One region of the Streptomyces sp. NPDC025784 genome, then DNA from elsewhere that is predicted to be linked to it. Evidence: riboswitches for the same ligand, from Rfam matches in the RefSeq annotation. Region 1 holds a riboswitch; each other region holds the start of a gene.
What was found. A riboswitch is a leader RNA that binds a small molecule or an ion and turns the genes downstream of it on or off. The one in region 1 is predicted to bind cyclic di-AMP.

Region 1 (3,210 bases):
TGATCTGTTGTCACTCTTCGAATCGTCTGCCACGTCGGGCCATGATTCACCTTTCGATGTGAGCTACGCGACCGTAAGGAAGGGTTGACGGATGGTGAGATAAGACACTCGTCAAGTATTGGTCAATCCGGAATAGGGCCCTGATCAGGAGCGTTGACCGAGTCCGCACGTGGAGGACCGCAATCCGGCACCGGTGGCGCCGTATTGACGTGCCGACGCACCGAAGGCCGGACCCCGGGGATCGGGGGTCCGGCCTTCGGAGGCGGTCCTGCCTCGTGGACGTCGGGTCCCGCCGTCAGGAGCGGGACCCGGCGTCCGTGGCAGGAAGCGGCGGGCGCCGGGGACTGCGGGAGGTGTCAGCCGACGGCGACACCGTGCGAGCGCAGGTAGGCGACCGGGTCCACGTCGGAGCCGTAGTTCGGCGTGGTGCGGATCTCGAAGTGCAGGTGCGGTCCGGTGACGTTGCCCGTCGCGCCGGAGAGGCCGACCTGCTGGCCGGGGGTCACGGCCTGGCCCGCGGACACGGACAGGGCCGACATGTGGGCGTACTGGGAGTACTTGCCGTCGGCGTGCTGGATGACGACCTGATTGCCGTAGGCGCCGCCCCAGCCGGCGGAGACGACGGTTCCGGCGGCGATGGACTTGATGGTGGTGCCGGTCGGGACCACGAAGTCGACGCCGGTGTGGTAGCCGCTGGACCACATGCTGCCCGCCACCTTGTAGGAGGTGCCGACTCTGCCGCCCGCGACCGGCAGCGTGTAGCCGGAGGAGCTCTTCGCGGCGGCCTGGGGCGCCGGGGCGCCGGCGGTCTTCGCGGCCGGGGCGCCCTCGGTCTTCGCGGCCGGGGCGGACGACTGGGTGGCCCCGGCGGACACGGCCTTCGCGCCGATCGCCAGCTTCAGACCCGGGTGGATCAGCGCCGGGTCGCCGCCGATGGCCGAGCGGTTGTCGGAGTACAGCTTCTTCCAGCCACCGCGGACGCTCTGCTCGGCGGCGATCTTCGCGAGATAGTCGCCGGCCTCGACGCGGTAGGTCTTGGTACCGGCGACCTTCTTCGCCGCGACGGGAGCGGCGGTCACGACCTTTTCCGCCTTCTGCGCGGCGGCGGCGGGGGTCGCGGCATGGGCGCCCGTGGCGCCCAGCAGGGGCAGCGCGAGTGCGGCGCCACCGGTTCCGGCAACGGCGATCGAGCGGGCGAAGCGGGGGGACTTGGGACGGCGGTGCTTACCCTTCGCGGGCATGACGAGTTCCTCTCCGGCGCCTGCGAGGTGAGCTGTCGGGTGCGGGCTGGAGATGCCCGGCCACGCGTGTGCGTGGCTGTACCCCTAGCCGTTCCGGAGACCGGAACAGGCATGGAACCTTGGGTCCCCCGCTCCTGCCGCGTGCGGGTCTGTGTGCGGATTCCGGCCGGCGGCAGGATTGGGCGTCCGTCCGGAGTGAGGGCGAACGTAAGCGAGACGAGAGCGCGGCCACAAGCAGGTGATTTTTTCGCGCGCCCACCTTTCTTGATCCATGTCGGAAATGCCCGTCACACTCCGTGAAGAGATGATCTTTTGCCCGGCCCAACAAGCCCGTGGACACGGGCGCGTTGCGAAAAGCCGGCTGCGACGCATCGTCACGAATATGACGCTGCTCACGCGACCCAGCGCACGGCTCCCCAATCCAGGGCCAGTTGGAACGAAGGTCCTGATTTCGACAGAACGGTCATATGCGACACAGTCGGATGACTACGGCATCGAGGTCTCCCCGCAGGCCCGTCCGCAGTCCGTGGTGCAGCAGCACGGCACCTCGATGGATTTCGCCCGTTTCACGGCATTCGTACCCTTGTGTCGCGTCGAGTCCGCGCAGTCGGAGCGGAGCGGCCGGCTCGCCGTACCGCTGGGCCTGGAGCCAGGCGAGCACCACCGTCTCGTCGCCGTGGACGTACTGCACGGCGCTCAGGCCGCCCTCCGGAGGGCGGAGACGGTAGAGGTCCCCGCGCTGCACGACGGGGCGGATCTCCTTGTAGAGGCCGATCCATTCCCGCGCCTCGGCGAGCTCCTCCTCGCTCCACGCGGACAGGTCCCCGCCGATGCCGAGCACCCCCGCCATCGCGCTCACGAACCGCGGACGCAGGGTGCTCACCCGGCCGTTGAGCTGGGTGTTCGGGCTGTCGGTGACCCAGGCGGCCATGATCCGTGCGGGATGGATCTGACTGATGCCGTACTGGATGGCGAGCCGGTCGAGCGGGTCGGTGTTGTCCGACGTCCACACCTGGTCCGTACGGGCCATGATGCCGAGGTCGATCCTGCCGCCACCGCCGGAGCAGGACTCGAAGGAGACACCGGGGTGCGCGGCCCGCAGCCGGTCGAGGAGGGCGTACAGGGCCCGCACGTGCTCGACCCACAGCTTCTGCGGATAGGGCTCGCCGGGCCAGCCCGCGTCCGTGAAGCAGCGGTTGAAATCCCACTTCACATAGTCGACCGGCGCGCCGGAGAGCAGCCGGTCGAGCTGCTCCCACAAATACTCCTGGACGTCCGGGCGGGCCAGGTTGAGGACGAGCTGATGGCGGTACTCCGTCCTGGTCCGCCCCGATTGGAACTGGACCCAGTCCGGATGCGCGCGGTACAGCTCGCTGTCCGGATTGACCATCTCCGGTTCCACCCAGATCCCGAACTCCATGCCGAGCGCGTGGACATGGTCGGCGAGCGGCTTGAGCCCCGCGGGGAAACGGTCCGGGTTGGGCGTCCAGTCGCCGAGCCCGGCCCGGTCGCCGGTGCGCGCGCCGAACCAGCCGTCGTCGACCACGAACAGCTCGACACCGATCTCCGCGGCCCGCCGCGCCAGCGCCATCTGCTGGTCCTCGGCGATGTCGAAGGTGGTGGCCTCCCAGGAATTGAAGAGCACCGGACGGTCCCGGCCGGCGTCCGGGACGACGTGCTCCCGCTGGTAGGCGTGCCAGGTCCGGCTCGCCCCGCCGAATCCGCCGGCGCTCCAGAGTCCGGCGAAGACCGGGGTGGTGAAGGACTCCCCCGCCTCCAGGCGCAGCAGCCCCGAGTCGTCGTACCCCGCGCCGCCGGTGATCTGCACCCGGGCGTCGGGCAGCTGCGCCACGGCGATCCGCCAGGACCCCGACCAGCCGAGAGCGCATCCGTACACCTCGCCGCTCTCCTCGGTGGCCTCGGTGTCCAGCGCGACCCAGGGCAGGTGCTGGTGCCCGGTGTGGCCGCG
Region 2 (3,210 bases), on a different contig from region 1:
CGTAGACCGGAGTCTCGACCAGCACCGCGGGGGTGGCCCCCGCGCGGGCGAGTGCCGCCTCCACGCCCTGCCGGGGCGGATGATTCGGAGCCATGCTGATCAGCGGCTGACCCGCGAGCTCGGCGAGCGGGAGCCGGGCCGAGCCGCCCGCCAGGATGTGCCCGGGGGCGGTCACCAGCACCAGCTCCTCGACCAGCACCGGTTCCAGACTCACGGACGACGGGACGGCGACGGGGGCCGCAGGCTCGTAGGTGTGTGTCAGAGCCAGGTCGACCTCGCCCGCCGCGACGGCCGCGACACCGGCGGGCGGCTCGTAGTCGGCGACCGCGAGCTCCACGTCCGGGTAGGTCCGGCGGAAGGCGCTCAGCACGGGCGGCAGCAGATGGATGCCCGCCGTCTGGAAGGTGCCGAGCCGCAGTGTGCCGCCGGACAGGCCGGCCAGGTGCGCCAGCTCGTGCCGGGCCCGCTCCATCTCGTCGAGCACCCGGCGCGCCCGCGTCACCAGCAGCTCGCCGGCGCCCGTCAGCCGCGTCCCGCGATGGGACCGGACGAGGAGCGTCGCGCCCGCCTCGCGCTCCAGCTTCGCCAGCTGCTGGGAGAGCGCGGGCGGGGTGTAGCCGAGCCGTTCGGCGGCCCGGGTGATCGACCCCGCCTCGGCGACCGCGACCAGCGCCGCGAGCCGCCTCGGGTCGTACATCGGACCACCCCGGATCTCGCCACGACCGCGCCGGTCTTAACGAATGCTTAAGACCGACCCAGAATATTCGACATACCTGCTGAAGGCCCGGCACAGGCAACCTGGGGTCCATGGACGCTCAGCTCATCGCCTTCACAGCGGTCGCCGCGGGCATGGTCGCCGTGCCGGGTGCGGACTTCACCGTCGTGGTGCGCAACGGCCTGGTCTCGCGCCGGGCCGGCCTCGCCAGCGCGCTCGGCATCGTCGGCGGACTGCTCCTGCACACGGCGCTCGCCGTCGCCGGGGTCGCCGCGGTGCTCACCGCCGTGCCGGCGCTCTTCCGGGCACTGCAACTGCTCGGCGGTGTCTACGTGCTCCGGCTCGGGGCGCGGACGCTGCGGTCGCTGGGGCGGTCGCGCGAAGAAGTCGTGGAGGCGACCGGGGGCGGCGCGCGTCCGTTGCGGCAGGGCTTCGTCACCAACGCGCTCAACCCGAAGGCCCCGATCACGTTTCTCAGCCTGCTGCCGCAGTTCGTGCCGGCGGGCAGTCCCGCGATGCCGCGGACCCTGCTGCTGGCACTGATCGTGGTGGTCCTGGGCCTGGTGTGGTTCCCGGCGGTGGCGCTCCTCGTGGACCGGCTCGGGCGGTGGCTGCGCGCACCGCGTGCCGCACGGGCCGTGGAGGCGGTCACCGGCACGGCACTGACGGTGCTCGGTCTGGTCCTCGTCCTGGAGCCCCTGAGGAGCTGAGCGCCCGCCTCACCGGCCGGGGCGGCGCCGCCGATCGCCTCGGCGGGACGCCGAGCGGGTCCTCGCGGTCTCCAGTCGCACGCCCTTCGGCGGCGGCGGCCTCGCGCCGCCGCCACCGAAGGGTGGATCAGCTCACCCGTCCGTACCAGACGCTCCTCGTCCAGATCTTCTGCAGCTTCACGACGTCCCCGGTCTTCGGGGAGTGCCAGATCTTTCCCTTCCCGGCGTAGATGCCGACGTGGTACACGCTCCGGCCCGAGTGGAAGAACACCAGGTCTCCGGCCTTGCGGTGCGAGGCCGAGATGTGGTGGGTCTTGTTGTACTGCGCCGCGGCCGTTCGAGGGAGCCTCTTGCCCGCCTTCTTGAACGAGTACAGGGTCAGCCCGGAGCAGTCGAAGCGACGCGGTCCGGCGGCCCCCCACTTGTAGGGGGCGCCCTTCTTGGATGCCGCGACCTGGAGTGCCTTCGTCGCCACGGTGGCCGCCTCGGCGTCGGGAGCCGCGCCCGGCACCACCAGGCTGCCGCCGACGGCGGCGATCGTCAGAGCCGAGGCCGTACCGGCCCGGGTCCACAGCGACGGGACACGATTGAGCGCAGTCATGCGCAACCCTTCGTCAGCCGCCTGTGAAGGATGACCTGTCGGATTCGGGCTGGCGAAGTAGCCCGGCCGCGTACTGCGGCTTCACCCCAAGGACCGCCCGGATCTCTCCGGCGGCCCGTCGTGCTGGGTCCTCCACTCCTGCCGATCCACTTCTGTCGACCGGACATCCGGGCGGCGGCAGGACTCGGCGTCCGCCCGGACCGCCCCGCCGCTGTGGCGGGGGCTTGTCGTCGCAAGGGATCTTCACGCATGAGAGTCGGAAATGCCGAGCGGAACCGGTGATTTGTGGCGTTACTCACCACTCACCCGTTCGGGTGGACACTCCTTTGTTCGGGCGGGTGTTGAGGTGCGCGACGACGCCCGTACCTGCAACGGAACGTCAAATTCAGGCTCATGACCACGCGTGTTGCGCAACTCGGGGACGTCGTACAAAGGACCCGCAGATACTCCAACGGGGGGTAATCCTTCTGGCCCGTTTGAAACCCGGGCCGGACGTCCCGCCCGTCGGCGTGCGTCGCGGCCCGGGCGTGCGTACCGGACGCGTGTCAACTTCCGGAGCAGGGGGGCACGGTGACCCGGGACGCGCGCCGCTCGCCGTCGAGCACGCGCAGTGCCTGCGCGAGCGTCGGGGCATGCACCTCGCTCTCGCCGCGCTGGTGCATCAGGGTCAGCGCGTCACGCAGCGCGGTCGCCTTGACCACCAGTGCCTGAGCGGCCCTCAGGCCTCGGTAGGTGTCGCCGGGGCGGGCCGGGTTGATGCGGCCGAGCAGGTCGACGACGTCGAGGTAGCGGTCGATCAACTCGGCCTCGGCGCGGGTGAGCGCGGGCAGCGGGGGCAGTTCCGGTGGGAGCATCGGCCGGTCACCTCCCGCCGGACGTGCTGTGCGAGCTCTTGCGGCTCGGGATGATCCGGTCGATCAGTCCGTACGCCACCGCCGCCGGTGCGTCGAGGATCTTGTCGCGTTCGATGTCGGCGGCGACCTGCTCCGGGCTCTGGCCCGTGTGCCGGACGAGCATCTCCTCCAGCAGTCCGCGGGTGCGGATCAACTCCTCTGCCTGGATGGCCAGATCGCTCGCCTGGCCCTGGACCGGTTCGGGCAACGACGGCTGGTGGATGAGGACACGGGCACCCGGGAGGGCGAACCGCTTGCCCGGTGTGCCGCCGGCGAGCAGGACGGCCGCGG
Region 3 (3,210 bases), on a different contig from region 1:
AGGCCTGGGCGAGGGTCTTCTCGAAGCCGTCGGCGGCCTGGTTCGCGAAGTCCTCCTCGTCGATCAGCTCGTTCTTCAGGTTCGAGATCTTGGCGCTGAAGGACTTCGGCGGGAAGCGCTTGGGGTCGAGGTCCAGGTCGCGGCAGACCAGGGCCATCAGACGCTTGCTGTCGGCGGCGTCGTAGATCGAGAAGGACGACGTGAAGCCGAGCTTCTTGCTCTCGCGGCGCAGGATGCGGACGCAGGCGCTGTGGAAGGTCATCACCCACATCGCGTTGGCGCGCGGGCCGACGAGCTGCTCGACGCGCTCCTTCATCTCGCCCGCGGCCTTGTTCGTGAAGGTGATCGCGAGGATCTGGCCGGGGTGGACGTGCCGCTCGGCCAGCAGATGGGCGATCCGGTGGGTGAGCACGCGGGTCTTGCCCGAGCCCGCGCCGGCCACGATGAGCAGTGGGGAGCCGGAGTGGACGACGGCGGCGCGCTGATTCTCGTTCAGCCCGTCGAGCAGCGTCGCCGGGTCGACGGCAGGGCGGTGCGCGCCGTCGCGGTAGTACGCGTCCCGGGCCGGGGGCAGGTCGAAGCGGCCGCCGAACAGGTCGTCCGGAATGGGCTCCGGCGCCTCGTCCTCGGGCGGCGGCGGGGGCTCTTCCTCGTGGGCCCCGGAGGGCTTGAGGTCCGCCAGGAAGCTGTCGTCAAAGAGGCTGCTCATCGCTCTCCGAGTCTAGGCCGCCCCACCGACAACCGGCCGCCGCCCCGGAAAGTCCGCCCCGATCGGGGTGCCCGTCCGTCTCCGCGGTGCCCCAGGGAAGCCGATGATCTTCCCGGGCCGGCCTCCGCGAGCCCGGCCCCTCCCCGGCCCGCTCCCGGGCCCGCCGGCCCCATTCCCCGCCCGCGCCCGGCTCGTGAGTCCCTCGCGCCGCCCGCGTGGCTCCGTCAGCCCCGTGCACCGCCCACCTGGACTCCGCGAGTCCCGTGCGCTGCCCGGCCCCGGCCCGCGAAGGCCCCTCCCCGCCGCCTCCACCGTGACTGACATCACCTTCAGAACCCTCGCGGTGCGTGCTGCCCCCCTACCGAGAGCCCCTTCGCCTCCGTCACCCTCCAGAGCCTCCGGGCCACGATCGGTGAGAGCGACGCTTTTCATGGCCAAGGTCACGAAAATGTATCGGGCATATCGCACATCAACCTTCACAGCAGCCACACGAATTGGCTAGCGTGCCGCACAGGCCGCTCGACCCCCACCGGCGAACGTCGCCGGGCCGTGCGGCCTCCGCCGAATTCGGCCTGCCCTCGCGGCGGCCGGAACCGGGGACCCACCGACCTTGGGGTGAATCGGTCCAACTGCCTTGTGGGGCAAGGACCGTAGGGCAAACCTTCCGGATGCACCCGCCCGAACCCGACAGCTAACTCGGTAGGCGGATGACGGAAGGAGTCGCCTCTCTTGGCGTCGCACCGCAAATGGCGTCCCGCGGGTTCGCGTATGGCAGGCATACGTACCCCCGCTCTCGCGACGGCCGCCCTCACCTCCGTGGCCCTGCTCTCCCAGACGGCGAACGCGTCCCCCTCCGCCGAGCCCAAGCCGAGCCTCGAAGAAGTCGAGAAGAAGGTCAACGACCTCTACCACCAGGCCGAGACGGCCACCGAGAAGTACAACGCGACGAGGGAGAAGACGGCCAAGCAGCAGGAGCGCGTCGACGCCCTGCGCGACGACGTCGCCAAGCGCACCGAGAAGCTCAACTCGGCGCGTGAGGAACTGGGTTCGTTCGCGGCCGCGCAGTACCGCACCGGGGCCGCCGCTCCCGACACCGCGACCCTCCTGCTCGCCGACGACCCGCAGGACTACTTCGACCAGACCCAGCTGATGAACCGTCTCACCACCCGCCAGAAGGCGGCCGTAGACGACTACATCACCGAGCAGGCCGCCACCACGAAGAAGCGCACGGAGGCCGCCAAGAGCCTGGAGACGCTGTCCTCCTCGCAGGACGCGCTCAAGAAGTCCAAGGCTGACGTCCAGAGCAAGCTCACCGAGGCGCGTGACCTGCTCTCGAAGCTGACCGCGGAGGAGAAGGCCCGGCTCGCCGCGATCGAGAAGAAGAAGCAGGAGGAGGCCGCGCGCAAGGCGGCGGAACTGGCGAAACAGCAGGCCGCGGCCGAGGCTGCGCAGAAGGCGGCCGCGCAGGAGTCGTCGTCCGGCGACACCAGCACGGGCTCCACCGGCTCCACCGGCTCCACCGGCTCGACGACCACGGGCTCGTCGTCCACGGCGAAGGCGGACAAGGCGGTCGCCTTCGCCCGCACCCAGATCGGCAAGCCGTACGTGTGGGGCGCCACCGGACCGGACTCGTACGACTGCTCGGGCCTCACGCAGGCCGCCTGGAAGGCCGCCGGGGTCTCGCTCCCGCGCGTCACCTACGACCAGGTGAACGCGGGCACGACCGTCTCCCTCTCCGACGCGCAGCCGGGTGACCTGGTGTTCTTCTACGACGACATCAGCCACGTCGGCCTCTACATCGGCAACGGCATGATGATCCACGCGCCGAAGCCGGGCGCGTACGTGCGCGAGGAGTCGATCTACTACGACGGCACGTCGGCGATCCACAGCGTGGTGCGCCCGGCGTAGGCCGTCCCGCGGACGGCGCTCCGTGGCGGGCACACGCGCGTGGGGCCTATCGGGCGCCCCGCGCGCGTGCCCCACGGGCAACGCGCCCGTCGGTCCATAGCATCGTCCGCATGCCAGCCTTCTCCCAGCTCCGGGCCTGGTGGGCGGAGCACCCGCCCGCCGCCGGTGCCGCCGTGATGGCCACGGGCATCGTCTCGGTCGGGCTGTACATGGCCGACCACGAGACGCTGTCCCGTGTCGCGCTGGTCCTGGCCTGCGTAGCCTGGGTCGGGCTCGCCGCGGACTTCGTCCTGCGGCTGCTGCGGGAACGGCCGCGCTGGGTGGGAGAGGCATACACGCCGGCCGGGCTCACCGCCGTCGCGGCCACCACCGTGCTCGGGACACGCCTGACCGCCCTGGGACGGCAGGTCGCCGCCGAGGCCCTGCTCGCCCTGTCGGCCGTGCTCTGGCCCGTGCTGCTGTGGTGCGTCGTACGGCACTGGAAGCACCGGATGCCGGGAGGCGTGTTCCTCGTCTGCGTGGCCACGCAGGGGCTCGCCGTGCTGGCCGCCACGCTCGCCGCGGCCGTCGGCCCGGAGTGGCTCGCGCATGCC
Region 4 (3,210 bases), on a different contig from region 1:
CGGTCCCGCCCGGCGGGCGCCGGGGAGCGTGGGGTCTCCTCCGTGCGGACCTTCGTCCGGGTGCTGCCCGCGCTGCTCGTCGTCGCCGGGGTCCTCTACGACTACCTGACCCCGAGGGAGTTCACCGCCGCCCCGTTCTTCACCGCCGCCCCGCTGGTGGCCGCGCCGCTCTACACGCTGCTGAGCACGGCGCTCACCGGCCTGCTGGCCGTCGTCGCCGTCCTCGCGGTCCACCTCAGGCTCGGGATCGTCATACACGTCGACGCGGTCACGGAAGTCGTCACCGTGGCGACCGCCGCCGGCCTGGCCGCGCTCATCAACGTCCTCGTGCGCCGCAGCGACGAACGGCTCGCCTCGGTCCGGGAGGTCTCCGAGTCCGCGCAGCGCGCGGTGCTGCCGGAACCGGCCGAGCGGATCGGCGGCCTGGAGGTCGCCGCACGCTACGAGGCGGCGCAGGCCGACGCGTTCATCGGCGGCGACCTTTACGCGGTGCAGGACTCGTCGCACGGCGTACGTCTGGTCGTGGGCGACGTACGCGGCAAGGGCATGGGCGCCGTGGCCGCCGTCGCCGTCGTGATCGGCGCCTTCCGGGAGGCGGCCGAGCAGGAGGCGACCCTGGAGGCGGTCGCCGGCCGTCTCGAACGGGCGCTGGCGCGCGAGGGCACCCGACGGGAGGGCCTCGACGCCTTCGAGGGCTTCACCACGGCCGTGCTCGCGGAGGTCCCGCACGGCGAATGTGCCGTGCGGATCCTCAACCGCGGCCATCCGCCGCCCCTGCTGCTGCACGCCGACGGCACGCTCGTCACGCTCGACGGCGGGCCGCCGGCACTGCCGCTCGGGATGGGCGAGCTGGGCAGCTGGCCCGATCGCGCGGTGTGCGAGAAGTTCCCGCACGGGGCGACGCTGCTCCTCTACACCGACGGTCTGTCCGAGGCGCGCGACGGGCGTGGGGAGTTCTACGACCCGGCGGCGCGTCTCGCCGGACGCGTATTCCCCGGTCCCGACGCCCTGTTGACCGTCCTGGCCGAGGAGGTCCGGCGGCACGCGGGAGGCGGCACGACGGACGACATGGCGCTGCTCGCCGTACGGCGTCCTTGATCGTTGTCACCGGGGGTGACCGGACCGTACCCCTCCGCATAACGACTGACACACCATCAGGAGAAGGTGTGTTTACGAGGTGCGGTCAACTCGCCCGGTTTCCGGCGGTGGTGCCCCCAAAGTCCAGGCCAAAAGCGTTAACGATCAATCCGAACGGCTTGGAATCCGGGGTCCGCGTCTATTAACGTTCGATAACGCAGCGCGGTCGTCCCAGCCGTCACAAGAGGCGGCTCCGTGCGCACGCGCCGAATCCCGCAAGGGAGCCGGGGAACCACCAACTTGGGGTGAATCGGGCGTTCTTCGCGGTCATATCCGTGAGGGACGCGCGTAGGAGACCTTCCTGCTCCGAACCCGTCAGCTAACCCGGTAGGCGAGAAGGAAGGAAAGGAGCGCGCCCACGTGGCGTCCAACCGGCCTGCCCAGCCAACCTCGTTCGCGCCGGACGAAACCCAGTCCATCGGCTACGCGTACGGCAACGACGAGGGCCCCTGGGAGGAGTGGAATCCCACCGCGGATTCCGTCCGACCCGTCCGCGGCCGGCACCGCGTCAGCAAGCAGCGCGGTGGAGGACTCGCCCGCAGCTCCACCGTCCTCGGTGTCGGTGTCATAGCCGCCGTCGGCGCGGGTGGCATGGCCACCGCGGCGCCCGGCAAGCCGCCGGTCTCGATCTCGCTGCCCGACCTCTCCTCGGTCACCCAGTCCGCCAAGGCCCTGATCTCCGACGGCGAATCCAGCGCGCCCAAGGGCTCCAGCACCCCGCTCACCACCGCCGGACTGACCAGCGCGGACGCCGCGCAGGGCAGCGCCGACGCCGGTGAGGCGCTGCGTGCCCGCATCATGCAGCAGGCCGAGTCGCAGCAGGACCAGGTCGACAGCGCGGCCCAGAAGGCCGCCGAGACCGCCGCCGCGAAGCAGGCCGCCGAGACCGCCGCCAAGCAGCAGGACGCCGCCGAGGCCAAGGCCGCCGCCGCCAAGAAGAAGGCGGAGGAGGAAGCCAAGGCCAAGGCCGAGGCGGAGCGCCTCGCCGAGCTCGCCAAGAGCTACTCGCTGCCCACCTCCTCGTACACGCTGACCTCCACCTTCGGTGAGGCCGGCTCCATGTGGTCCTCCGGCTACCACACCGGCCTCGACTTCGCGGCGCCCACCGGGACGCTCATCAAGGCGATCCACGGCGGCACCATCACGGAGGCCGGCTGGGCCGGCGCGTACGGCTACCGCACGGTCCTCACCCTCGACGACGGCACGGAGCTGTGGTTCTGCCACCAGTCGTCGATCAGTGTCACCGCCGGGCAGAAGGTCACCACGGGCGAAGTGATCGGGCGCGTGGGTGCGACGGGCAATGTCACCGGACCGCACCTGCACCTGGAAGTGCACCCCGGCGGGGGCGACTCCATCGACCCGATGGCGTGGCTGCGGGGCAAGGGCCTCAACCCCTGAGCCGACCGTCTCCACCCTTGCGCCGAGGCGCTCCGGCCCCGGGCTGAGGGTTTCCCCACCCGTGCCGAGGGATCCGATCCCCGGCTGAGGTGCTCCACCCTTGCGCCGGGGACCTCCCTTGGCTGAGGTGCTCCACCCTTGCGCCGGGGATCTCCCTTGGCTGAGGTGCTCCACCCTTGCGCCGGGGATCTCCCTTGGCTGAGGTGCTCCGCCCTTGCGCCGGGGACCTCCCTTGGCTGAGGTGCTCCACCCTTGCGCCGGGGACCTCCCCTGGCCGAGGGTCTCCGCCCTTGCGCCGGGGATCTCCCCTGGCCGAGGGTCTCCGCCCTTGCGCCGGGGATCTCCCCTGGCCGAGGGTCTCCACCCGACCCAGGGCCGCGCGCCCCGGGTCCACGGGTTTCATCCCGAGCCGGGGGGCCGGCCCCGCTGCGAGGGACTCCGCTCCTGAGGCACGACCGCACTTCCTCCGCCGAGGCGGCGCCACCTCCTCCGCGGCATCGGTCTCCGGCGGTCCTGACGACAACCCCCCGACGTCAGGGCTGCCGGTCGGGTGCGTTCGGGTGTCCTCGGATGCATGCGGAATACACCCATCCGGTACGGGTGTTGGGGCGAGGTATGACACCTCTCCGCAAGCTCGGTCCGTCCGACCTCGAGGTCTTCCCGCTCGCCCTCGGG

Region 2: linked by a shared signal. The riboswitch ahead of ACZ4IF_RS23570 (C40 family peptidase) and the one ahead of ACZ4IF_RS07320 (peptidoglycan DD-metalloendopeptidase family protein) in region 1 are both predicted to bind cyclic di-AMP.
Region 3: linked by a shared signal. The riboswitch ahead of ACZ4IF_RS32815 (C40 family peptidase) and the one ahead of ACZ4IF_RS07320 (peptidoglycan DD-metalloendopeptidase family protein) in region 1 are both predicted to bind cyclic di-AMP.
Region 4: linked by a shared signal. The riboswitch ahead of ACZ4IF_RS09605 (M23 family metallopeptidase) and the one ahead of ACZ4IF_RS07320 (peptidoglycan DD-metalloendopeptidase family protein) in region 1 are both predicted to bind cyclic di-AMP.

Annotation. Positions count from the first base shown of each region.
Region 1 is NZ_JBVHMN010000002.1:278,936-282,145, forward strand. It holds gene ACZ4IF_RS07320 (peptidoglycan DD-metalloendopeptidase family protein) at 357-1,241, opposite strand; cyclic di-AMP (ydaO/yuaA leader) riboswitch at 1,246-1,419, opposite strand; gene ACZ4IF_RS07325 (alpha-galactosidase) at 1,705-3,210, opposite strand, start outside.
Region 2 is NZ_JBVHMN010000010.1:243,302-246,511, reverse strand. It holds gene ACZ4IF_RS23580 (LysR family transcriptional regulator) at 1-697, opposite strand, end outside; gene ACZ4IF_RS23575 (LysE family translocator) at 808-1,425, shown strand; gene ACZ4IF_RS23570 (C40 family peptidase) at 1,553-2,026, opposite strand; cyclic di-AMP (ydaO/yuaA leader) riboswitch at 2,030-2,194, opposite strand; gene ACZ4IF_RS23565 (hypothetical protein) at 2,572-2,880, opposite strand; gene ACZ4IF_RS23560 (ATP-dependent Clp protease proteolytic subunit) at 2,888-3,210, opposite strand, start outside.
Region 3 is NZ_JBVHMN010000018.1:34,218-37,427, forward strand. It holds gene pcrA (DNA helicase PcrA) at 1-709, opposite strand, end outside; cyclic di-AMP (ydaO/yuaA leader) riboswitch at 1,259-1,430, shown strand; gene ACZ4IF_RS32815 (C40 family peptidase) at 1,439-2,617, shown strand; gene ACZ4IF_RS32820 (tellurite resistance/C4-dicarboxylate transporter family protein) at 2,728-3,210, shown strand, end outside.
Region 4 is NZ_JBVHMN010000003.1:24,041-27,250, reverse strand. It holds gene ACZ4IF_RS09610 (PP2C family protein-serine/threonine phosphatase) at 1-1,098, shown strand, start outside; cyclic di-AMP (ydaO/yuaA leader) riboswitch at 1,332-1,486, shown strand; gene ACZ4IF_RS09605 (M23 family metallopeptidase) at 1,498-2,535, shown strand; gene ACZ4IF_RS09600 (aldo/keto reductase) at 3,151-3,210, shown strand, end outside.